One region of the Alteromonas lipotrueae genome, then DNA from elsewhere that is predicted to be linked to it. Evidence: predicted binding sites of a transcription regulator. Region 1 holds the regulator's gene; each other region holds the start of a gene.
The links. Region 1 encodes FNR, which switches genes on or off when oxygen is low (the NO sensors DNR and NnrR bind a similar motif). Its sites were predicted from a motif close to TTGATCTAGATCAA; they were not measured.
Positions count from the first base shown of each region.

Region 2: KYS23_RS02820 (DUF3149 domain-containing protein) is a predicted target of FNR. The motif match lies at 1,234-1,247, and genes of this name have one in related genera.
Region 3: KYS23_RS13870 (high-potential iron-sulfur protein) is a predicted target of FNR. The motif match lies at 1,517-1,530, and genes of this name have one in related genera.
Region 4: ccoG (cytochrome c oxidase accessory protein CcoG) is a predicted target of FNR. The motif match lies at 1,402-1,415, and genes of this name have one in related genera.

Region 1 is NZ_JAESDJ010000004.1:108,450-110,658, reverse strand. It holds gene ccoS (cbb3-type cytochrome oxidase assembly protein CcoS) at 1-58, shown strand, start outside; gene KYS23_RS07465 (sulfite exporter TauE/SafE family protein) at 45-704, shown strand; gene fnr (fumarate/nitrate reduction transcriptional regulator Fnr) at 754-1,494, shown strand; gene uspE (universal stress protein UspE) at 1,592-2,209, shown strand, end outside.
Region 2 is NZ_JAESDJ010000001.1:659,136-661,344, reverse strand. It holds gene prmB (50S ribosomal protein L3 N(5)-glutamine methyltransferase) at 1-234, opposite strand, end outside; gene smrB (endonuclease SmrB) at 323-916, shown strand; gene KYS23_RS02820 (DUF3149 domain-containing protein) at 1,001-1,126, opposite strand; gene KYS23_RS02815 (sensor histidine kinase) at 1,403-2,209, opposite strand, start outside.
Region 3 is NZ_JAESDJ010000009.1:157,881-160,089, forward strand. It holds gene KYS23_RS13865 (amidase) at 1-990, shown strand, start outside; gene KYS23_RS13870 (high-potential iron-sulfur protein) at 1,075-1,368, opposite strand; gene KYS23_RS13875 (flavin reductase family protein) at 1,626-2,209, opposite strand, start outside.
Region 4 is NZ_JAESDJ010000001.1:59,480-61,688, forward strand. It holds gene ccoG (cytochrome c oxidase accessory protein CcoG) at 1-1,334, opposite strand, end outside; gene KYS23_RS00245 (hypothetical protein) at 1,644-2,009, shown strand.

The DNA of each region.
Region 1 (2,209 bases):
GCTAGCCGAGCAGCGAAAGCAGTTACAACAACGTAAAGAAACTGATGACAGAGGTTAATATATTCTCTGCCTTTTTCATTGGAATTGCTGGCGGAGTGCATTGTGTTGGCATGTGTGGCGGTATTGTTGCGGCACTACGCACGGTAACGCCAAGTAATGAACCTGCTTTACCCTACACCCTTGCCTATAATTTTGGCCGTATCCTCAGCTACACATTAGCCGGTGCTATTACAGGCGCTGTCGGCCAAATGGCAACCGAATTTGTGCCTATCGCTAAACCCGTTTTATCTTTGATTAGTGGCGTTATGCTGGTGCTTTTAGCGTGTTATTTGGGAAAGTGGTGGCAAGGCTTGAATTATATTGAAGCTATGGGGCGCGGGTTATTTAAAGCTATTCAGCCCTTATCTAAACGATTTCTTCCATTCAAAAGCCCGGTTTATGCACTACCCTATGGTTTTATATGGGGCTGGCTTCCCTGCGGGTTGGTCTATTCCACGTTAACGTGGTCATTAGCATCAGGCTCGGCCGTTGACGGCGCTGCCATTATGCTATTTTTTGGGTTAGGTACTCTGCCCACTTTGCTGGCGGCAAGCGCAGGTAGTCAGTACCTAATAGCCGGTTTCAGGCACCCCGTGGTAAGACAATGCTTTTCTGGAATATTGGCTATTTACGCTCTCTTTTTAATTTATGCAGCAATTTCATAAACAAAAGAGTAAGATTATATTAAGTCGACCCTATTTATAGTTTGAACTTATGAGCAAAGGAAGCCAATTCTCAATTCATTGTCAAAATTGCAGTTTCAGCCACTTGTGTTTACCCGTTGCGCTAAACAAGACTGAGATTGAATCTTTAGATGATATTATTGAGCGAAAGAAACCCCTTCACAAGAGTGATTTGCTGGTAAAGTCGGGAGATACATTTAACTCTCTTTACGCAGTACGCACGGGCTCTTTTAAGTCTTTCGTCACCAATTCAGATGGTGAAGAGCAGATTACAGGTTTTCACTTCCCTGGCGATATTATCGGCTTCGATGCATTACGGGAAAACAAGCACCAAAGCTATGCCCAGGCATTAGAAACCGCCATGGTGTGCGAATTACCGTATGAGACGCTTGATGAGATGTCGGTTCAATTTCCGAAGTTAAGACATCAAATAATGAGTTTCATGAGTGCGGAAATTAAACAAGATCATGACCTCATGATGTTGCTTAATAAGCGCTCAGCGGAAGAACGTCTATTGTATTTCCTCTCTCAGCTTTCTCAACGTTTCGAAGAACGTGGATTTTCAAATAAAGAATTTCACCTAACCATGACCCGAAATGAAATTGGGAACTATCTTGGTCTAACTATTGAAACCATTAGCCGCTTATTAAGCCGTTTTCAAAAAGAAAATATTATCCAAGTGGACGGTAAACTCATCACTATTTTAGATTTTGATGAGATGTCACAACGTTTAACGTCTGTGGTTGCACCTAATATCGCCTGTAATAGCTAATCTTCAAAGCTTTTGATCTAAAACAAGTTACGTAATAGCAAATAGGTATTACACTTAAATTGTAGCAACCAAAAATCTAAAAATGTTTGGAGGGGTTATGATTAAGTATGAACGTATTTTAGCGGTCATTGAAGCCGATAGAGATACCCAACCTGCGCTTAGCCGTGCATATGAACTTGCCAAAAAGACAGGTGCCTCTGTCACCGCCATGCTGGTGGTTTACGACTTATCTTACGATATGACAACCATGCTTAGCCCTGATGATCGTGAAGCTATGCGCGATGCGGTCACTAAGGAACATGCGGGTTGGTTACGGAAAATCCTTAGCGATTTAGGGTTTGAAAAAACCGATATTGTTGTTGAGTGGAATAACCGTGCCTTTGAAGCTGTTGTGCATTACGTAATAGATAACAATATAGACTTGGTTGTAAAAGCAACCAAGCGCCATGACGATTTAGCCTCCGTTATTTTTACTCCTACAGACTGGCATCTCCTTAGAAAATGCCCCTCCCCCGTATTGTTGGTTAAAGAACATGAATGGCCTGAAAACGGCGAAATTATTGCGGCGGTAAATGTAGGCAGTGAAGACGACGAACATGCGCTACTCAACGACAAAATCACAGTTATTGCTAACGATTATGCCGCATTACTCAGCGGCAACGTAAATTTGGTTAACAGCTACCCTGCTACACCGCTTAATATTGCTATTGAAGTT
Region 2 (2,209 bases), on a different contig from region 1:
GCGCTCACTTTTTGTGAGTCTTGATGACAACATACTGTCACCAACGTGCTCAGATAGCGAATGAGGCAAGTGTAGCGCTTGCATGGTAAGGCTTAATGCTTCATCCCAAGCGTTATCGGTACCATGACCAAAATAGAGGGCGGCGTCGTTAAATCGACTGGTAGCCCACCGAATCATATCAAGTATGCTGTGTAAATCTTCGATGGCTTCTTCTAAGTAAAACTTGTCGGTCATAAGAGCTTGGGTACATCAGGAATATGAAAGCTGGTATCATACCCAAAGATAACGCCTGCGCCCACGTTAATTTGCATATCGGTTCATAATGAAAGTATTTAAAAAAGAACTAAAAGCCATGAAAAAAGGCACTGAGAAGCCAAAAGTGATTGAAGATACCTTCTCATTTGCTGATGCTGTGCAAGGTGTAAAGCCCATGGAGCAGGACAAGATTGTTCCGAATAAGAAAGTCGCCCTTGAAAAGAAAAAGCAATTAGCAGGGGTTAAAGACCTAAAAGGCAGTAAGCAGGTAGCGGCGAGTTTTAGCTTCTCCGATATGTACCAAGCTGTACTTCCGCAAGAAGGCCCCATGCGGTATTGCCGAGAAGGCGTGCCAACGCATGTACTAAAGCAGCTTAGACGAGGAGACTATTCCCCTGAGTTTCTGCTGGATTTGCACGGTATGACCCGAGAAATGGCAAAAACCGAAATAGCCTCATTAATTTATACCGCCCGAAAAGAGTCGGTAGACTGTGTTTCCATCATGCACGGGTTTGGACAGGGCGTTTTAAAAAATGCACTCCCCCACTACTTAATACAGCATCCCCACGTGAATGCATTCCACCAAGCGCCACTTGAATACGGCGGACAAGCGGCATTGCTTGTGTTGCTAGATGTGCCCACGCCAGAATATAAGCGATAGTGAACGTAGTTATAGTTACTGAATTCTTGACCTAACATTGGCCTAATTCTTGTCAAACGCCGCGACTTAGGGGCAAAACGGTATTTACTTATCAAGCTCTGCGCTGTTGTGCATAAATAGATAGGTATAGAACACGCCCATTCCAATAATAATACTGATACCTAGAAGCGAGCCCCATACAACGGGATCTGAAATCATACTTAGTAACATGGTGTTTCTCCTCACAGGGTTAATAAGTTAATGATAGCGATTTCCTGATGATGGTTTGTGATCTGGATCAAGCCTGAAATCCGGTAAATAGAAGGCTTGTATAGAAGTTGATCGAGATCAATATAGAAATAAATTGAAAATAACTCAAAATGCCATTGCAAATCATTCTCATTTACAATACATTATACATGCCTGTTCGACGTAGGTTAAAAACGGTCTTGGCTTAGCGTCGTAAGGGGAACAGACGCCCGTCTGTTCCCCTCTTTTTTTTGTCTGCTACTTTGTCGTTTTATCAATAATAAAACGTACACACAGTCCTTTGTCTTTTCGGTTTTGAATCACTAAATGGCCATTATGCGCATCGGTGATTTCTCGGCATAGCGCCAACCCTAATCCACTCCCATTAGCTTTAGTGGAATAAAAAGGAACCAGCGCATTAGTCATCACGCTATCCGTCATGCCTTTTCCCCTATCGAGCACTTCTATAATAACTTGAGAGGCCGTTTGCTTGATGACGAGCTCCACATCCTGTGGGTTTCCTCCCGACTCATGGGCATTTTTAAGTAAGTTAATTAATAACTGCTCTACTTGAACTGCATCGGCTTTCACCTCGACAGCCTCTGACATGGTTAACTTGAAGTCACATTGATTGCTGAGTTGTGCCGTTATTTTATCCCAATCAATCGTTACCAAAACCGGTGGAGGCAATTTTGCAAACCTTCCATATCCTTGAACAAATTGATTTAAATGGGCAATACGTTCTTCAATGGTATGGAACACACGCACTAGACGGGCATCACCATTTTGCTGGCCTACGATTTGGCCGCTATGCAATAAGCTAGAAATAGGCCCCAATGAATTATTCAGCTCGTGACTAATCACCCTTATCACTTTTTTCCAAACCGACACTTCTTGTCTGTTTAGCTCCCGTGTCATTTGCTTAAGAATATAAAGCCGGTGAGTTTGATTATTTAACAAAAACGTTCCCGTAGCCATATGCCACGTTTGAATGCCGCTAGCACCCTGAGGCAAGGTAAATAGCCCTTCTCGGTTTTCTAGCAAGACATCTTTTAGGGTGTCTGG
Region 3 (2,209 bases), on a different contig from region 1:
AATGGTTCTATTATTTGCCCTTCTTCAATGAACGGAATTGTAGGTTTCAAACCTACAGTTGGGCTGTTATCTCGTACGCACATTGTCCCTATCTCATATACTCAAGATACCGCAGGTCCTATGACCGCAAACGTTAACGATGCATGGTTAATGGCATCAATCATGGCAGGTGTAGATACAAAAGACAGCGCAACGCTAGAGGCTAGCAAACACATGCTTAATGCACCACAGCAAAGTATGTTGGCGACCGATTTAAAAGGCGTGCGCGTAGGCGTTGTGCGTTACCGTCAAGGGGATAACCCTCATGTGCTTGCTACTTATGAAAAAGCCTTAAATAGCCTAACTGCCGCAGGCGCTGAACTGGTGGAAATTAGCGACTTCAAACAACCTGAAAGTTTTTGGGCCGACTCTTATCAAGTGTTACTTAGCGAGTTTCATTACACATTAAACGAATACTTAGAAGGCAGTCCAGCGGACATTCCTGTACGCAGCTTGTCGGAACTTATCACTTACAATCAAGCTAGCACTCGAGAACTTGCGCTCTTTAATCAAGATATATTCGAAAAAGCAGTGAATACAGATGACATTAATAGCCCAGAATACGCTTCGGCTCTAGCCTTGGTAAGAGAAACTGCGAGAGACAAGGGTATTGATGCCCTAATGGCACAACATAAAGTTGATGTACTTGTGGCACCCTCAAATAGCCCGGCTTTTCTGATTGATGGCGTGTATGGCGATCATTCCCCAATGGGTTTTATTGGAATTGGGTATTTAGCGGCCATTGCAGGTTATCCGCACCTTACTGTACCAGCGGGAGAAGTGAAAAACCTTCCGGTGGGAATTAGCTTTATTGGCAAGCAATGGGACGATGAAAAAGTGCTACGCATTGGCAGTATATTTCAAGCAAAGCATGGGGCCTATATAAAGCCTGGTTTGTTACCGAGCCGACTACATAACCCCGCATTGTTAGACGCTGTGAAGGGGCTGTAACTCGTTATAGACCCTTATCTCAAATGCATAAAAAAGCCCCAGCACGCATGAGCGAGACTGGGGCTTTTTTGATAATTCGAGTTACTAGCCTGGGCGTTTAACCCATGCACTACACCAACCATTGGCGTTAACCAATTTGTTAGGGAAGATGGCGCAAGGGCGGTGTTGTTCGCCGTCGGCACCTTGAATGTACATGCAGTTGTTACATTTAGCACCGTCTACAGTAGACGCCGCAGTGTAGTTTAATGCTTTTGCGCTTGGATCATCTGCTTGTAGTTGTTCTTGCGCATTAGCACGTAACGCAACGCTTCCTAACGTTAGGCCTATCAAAGATGTACCTGACAATTTCAGAAAGTCACGACGGTTTACAGACTTCATAATTCTCTCCAATTGAGATAATAACGATAATGATTCTTTTTTACTCAGCGCCTAAAACGCAAAAACCTGCCGCAAGGCAGGTTTTGAATATTAATAATTATACTATAACCCGTGGCGTTTGGATCTAACACAAAGCAATAAAGATTTGTTGATATAGATTAACGGTTGCCACCTGAACAACGCCTGAACGGCTAGCAAAATCAATGTCCTATAGCATTGACGCAACATTAGTTTGTGCGCCACTGGCAAAATATGAATTATTTTTTAGTTATGCTCGCCTTTGTTAAAGGCACATCGGGTTTTGCGTAAGCATATTGGGCTATCTTTTGCGTACTATGATAAGTGTCCAGACCCGAGATACATGAGGTTTGTAGTGATTCAAGATCTATATACCCATCTTCGGCAATAGCACTTTTTGCAATGTCATCTCCTGCAGTGCTGCTGCCCGCAATAAAGACCTCTTGAATCTTACCTATAATCATTTCGGTCTGATTACACAACGTAAAATGCTGTTCTACTTTTAACCCCATTTTTACTGCGCTTTCTTTTACATAAGGCGCGCTGAACGTGTTGCTAAACCAAGGCGTTAGTCCAACCTCCTCAAACTCACTCACCCCATTATCGTATCGCGCCGACGTTTGATGTGCTTTATCAGTCCAACTTGTATGAACATGATTTAGCGTGAACACACCTTGCTGCTTAATATTAGACAAAGAATCTCGCTGCACAGTGTGCGGACGCATAATAATGCCCAGCAATGGTGGGTTGGCACCCACATGAACCACAGAGCTAATAATGGCGAGGTTGTTAACTCGGCCATCGGTGGAGCCAAGCAGTGAGG
Region 4 (2,209 bases), on a different contig from region 1:
AGATTATACGGGTCGGTTGCAACCGAAATCGGTGTGCTATAAACCTCACCACCTTGTACCGTCACTTCTTTATTACCAATAAAGGTGTATTCAGGCAGCCCTTGAACCGAAATGGTATAGGTCTGAGTTTGTTGAGATTTGTTGAGTACTTTAACGGTATAAACATTCTCAATTAACCCTTCATTGGTTTCGCGATATAACGAATTACGGTCGCGAATAATGTCAATTTCCAGAGGCACGCGGGTCACAATGTCAGCAACCAATAACCCTGTCATGACAATAAGAACGATAAGGTAGCCGATAAGCTTAGGCCGTACAATGTGTGTTTTACCCCCCGCCAGCTCTTCTTCCGACGTAAAGCTTATTAGCCCTTTGGGGTAACCCATTTTATCCATTACGCCGTTACACGCATCTACACACGCGCCGCAGTTAATACACTCATATTGTAAGCCGTTACGAATATCAATACCGGTAGGACAAACCTGTACGCATAAATTACAGTCAATACAGTCGCCCAAGCCTTTTTCGTGAACCTGTTCATGGCTTAATTTACGCGGACGCGGACCTCGTTGTTCGCCCCGTTTCGCATCGTATGAAACGGTAAAGGTGTCTTTGTCGAACATGGCAGATTGAAAACGCGCGTAAGGGCAAATATGGGTACACATGATTTCACGCATATATCCCGCATTGGCATATGTGCATACCGCGAAAAAGACCACTGAAAACGCTGCCCAGAAACCCGTGTTGAAGGTGAAAAAATCAATAAAGAGCGCGCCGATTGGGGTGAAATATCCCACAAAGGTGAGTGCGGTAAGCAAGGCAACTGCCACCCAGGCCGTATGTTTGAGGATTTTGCGAACAAACTTATCCGCGTCCATTTTTCGCGCATCTAGCTTTATGCGTTTATTTCTTGGGCCTTCTATTTTTTCTTCAAACCACGTGTAGATATATACCCAGGTGGTTTGAGGGCACATGAAACCACACCACACTCTGCCTGCAAAGGTCGTCACGAAAAAAAGCGCGAATGCACCCACGATAAAAATATAAGCAAGTAAGGTTAAATCTTGCGGCCATAAGGTTAACCCAAATATAGAAAAGCGCTGCTCTACAATATCGAGTAACACCGCTTGCTGACCATTGAATTTAATCCACGGAATAGCGGCAAATAAGGCGAGGAAAAACAAACCAAAGAAACGCCTGAATGTTTCAAGAGGGCCTTTAACCGCACGAACATAAATGCGACTGCGCGAATCGTATCGTTTCCCTTCAGTGGATGATGCGGGTTTGTGCACCTTTACTGCGGTAACGTTTTTAACCGGAATCTGTTCGTTCATTTTTTCAAAACCTTAGCCAACTTCTTGTATTGCGCGGCGCATTATAACAGCTGAAATTTCAGCGTGTTTAACATAGATCAATGATCATCTTTATTTATCTTTCAGTCAATACTGAAAGTTCAGAAATTATATTTTATCGGTATGCCTTTACTTAATGCTAGTTGACTCTTATAGCGATAATAGTTTTTAATACCGAATGAAAATTATACAAGTAATTATCTTTTTGATTTTTTTGATGAAAGTGTTTATTAAAAATAACTAACGATAGCTGCGTTGTTTAAATTAAGTGTAGTAGTGGAATAATTTTAAATGCTTCGTTTCTTTGTCATCTGTGCTGAAATTGTATTATTGGTGATTGTGCTGCGCTCGCCTTTTGTTCAGTACTTTTTTTCAGATATACAAAGTACCGTCTCAGGTTGGTTTGTTTCTATTTCTGAGTTACCTGAACAACGAGAGTTGGATACGTTAAGAAATCAGGCCGCGGCGCAGCTGGCTCCTTTAAAAGAATTCGAAGCGAACTACCTTCGAAGAATACTGGCAAGTCGTTCAACGGTAACGCGCTTTCATAGCGCTTATTGCGAAACCACCGATATAAACCCTAACTTTAGTCGCGACAACCGCAAGCAGTTATGTACACTGATAGAGCAATCAAAGTTACTCGAACCCGATAAATAATTAGCGATAAACGCTTTGTTTCTTTTCTTGGCTTCTTGTGTCCTCTAATTCTTCCCATTTTGACCGTGTATATAGATAAAGCCATTCACTTTACGTTCAGCTACCTGTGCTATTATTGAGCATATAGTTGTGATAAAAGTAGTAGCATTGCTATGGTTGAAACCATGCTTCACTAAGCGCCGTTACCCGCTTACTCAGTC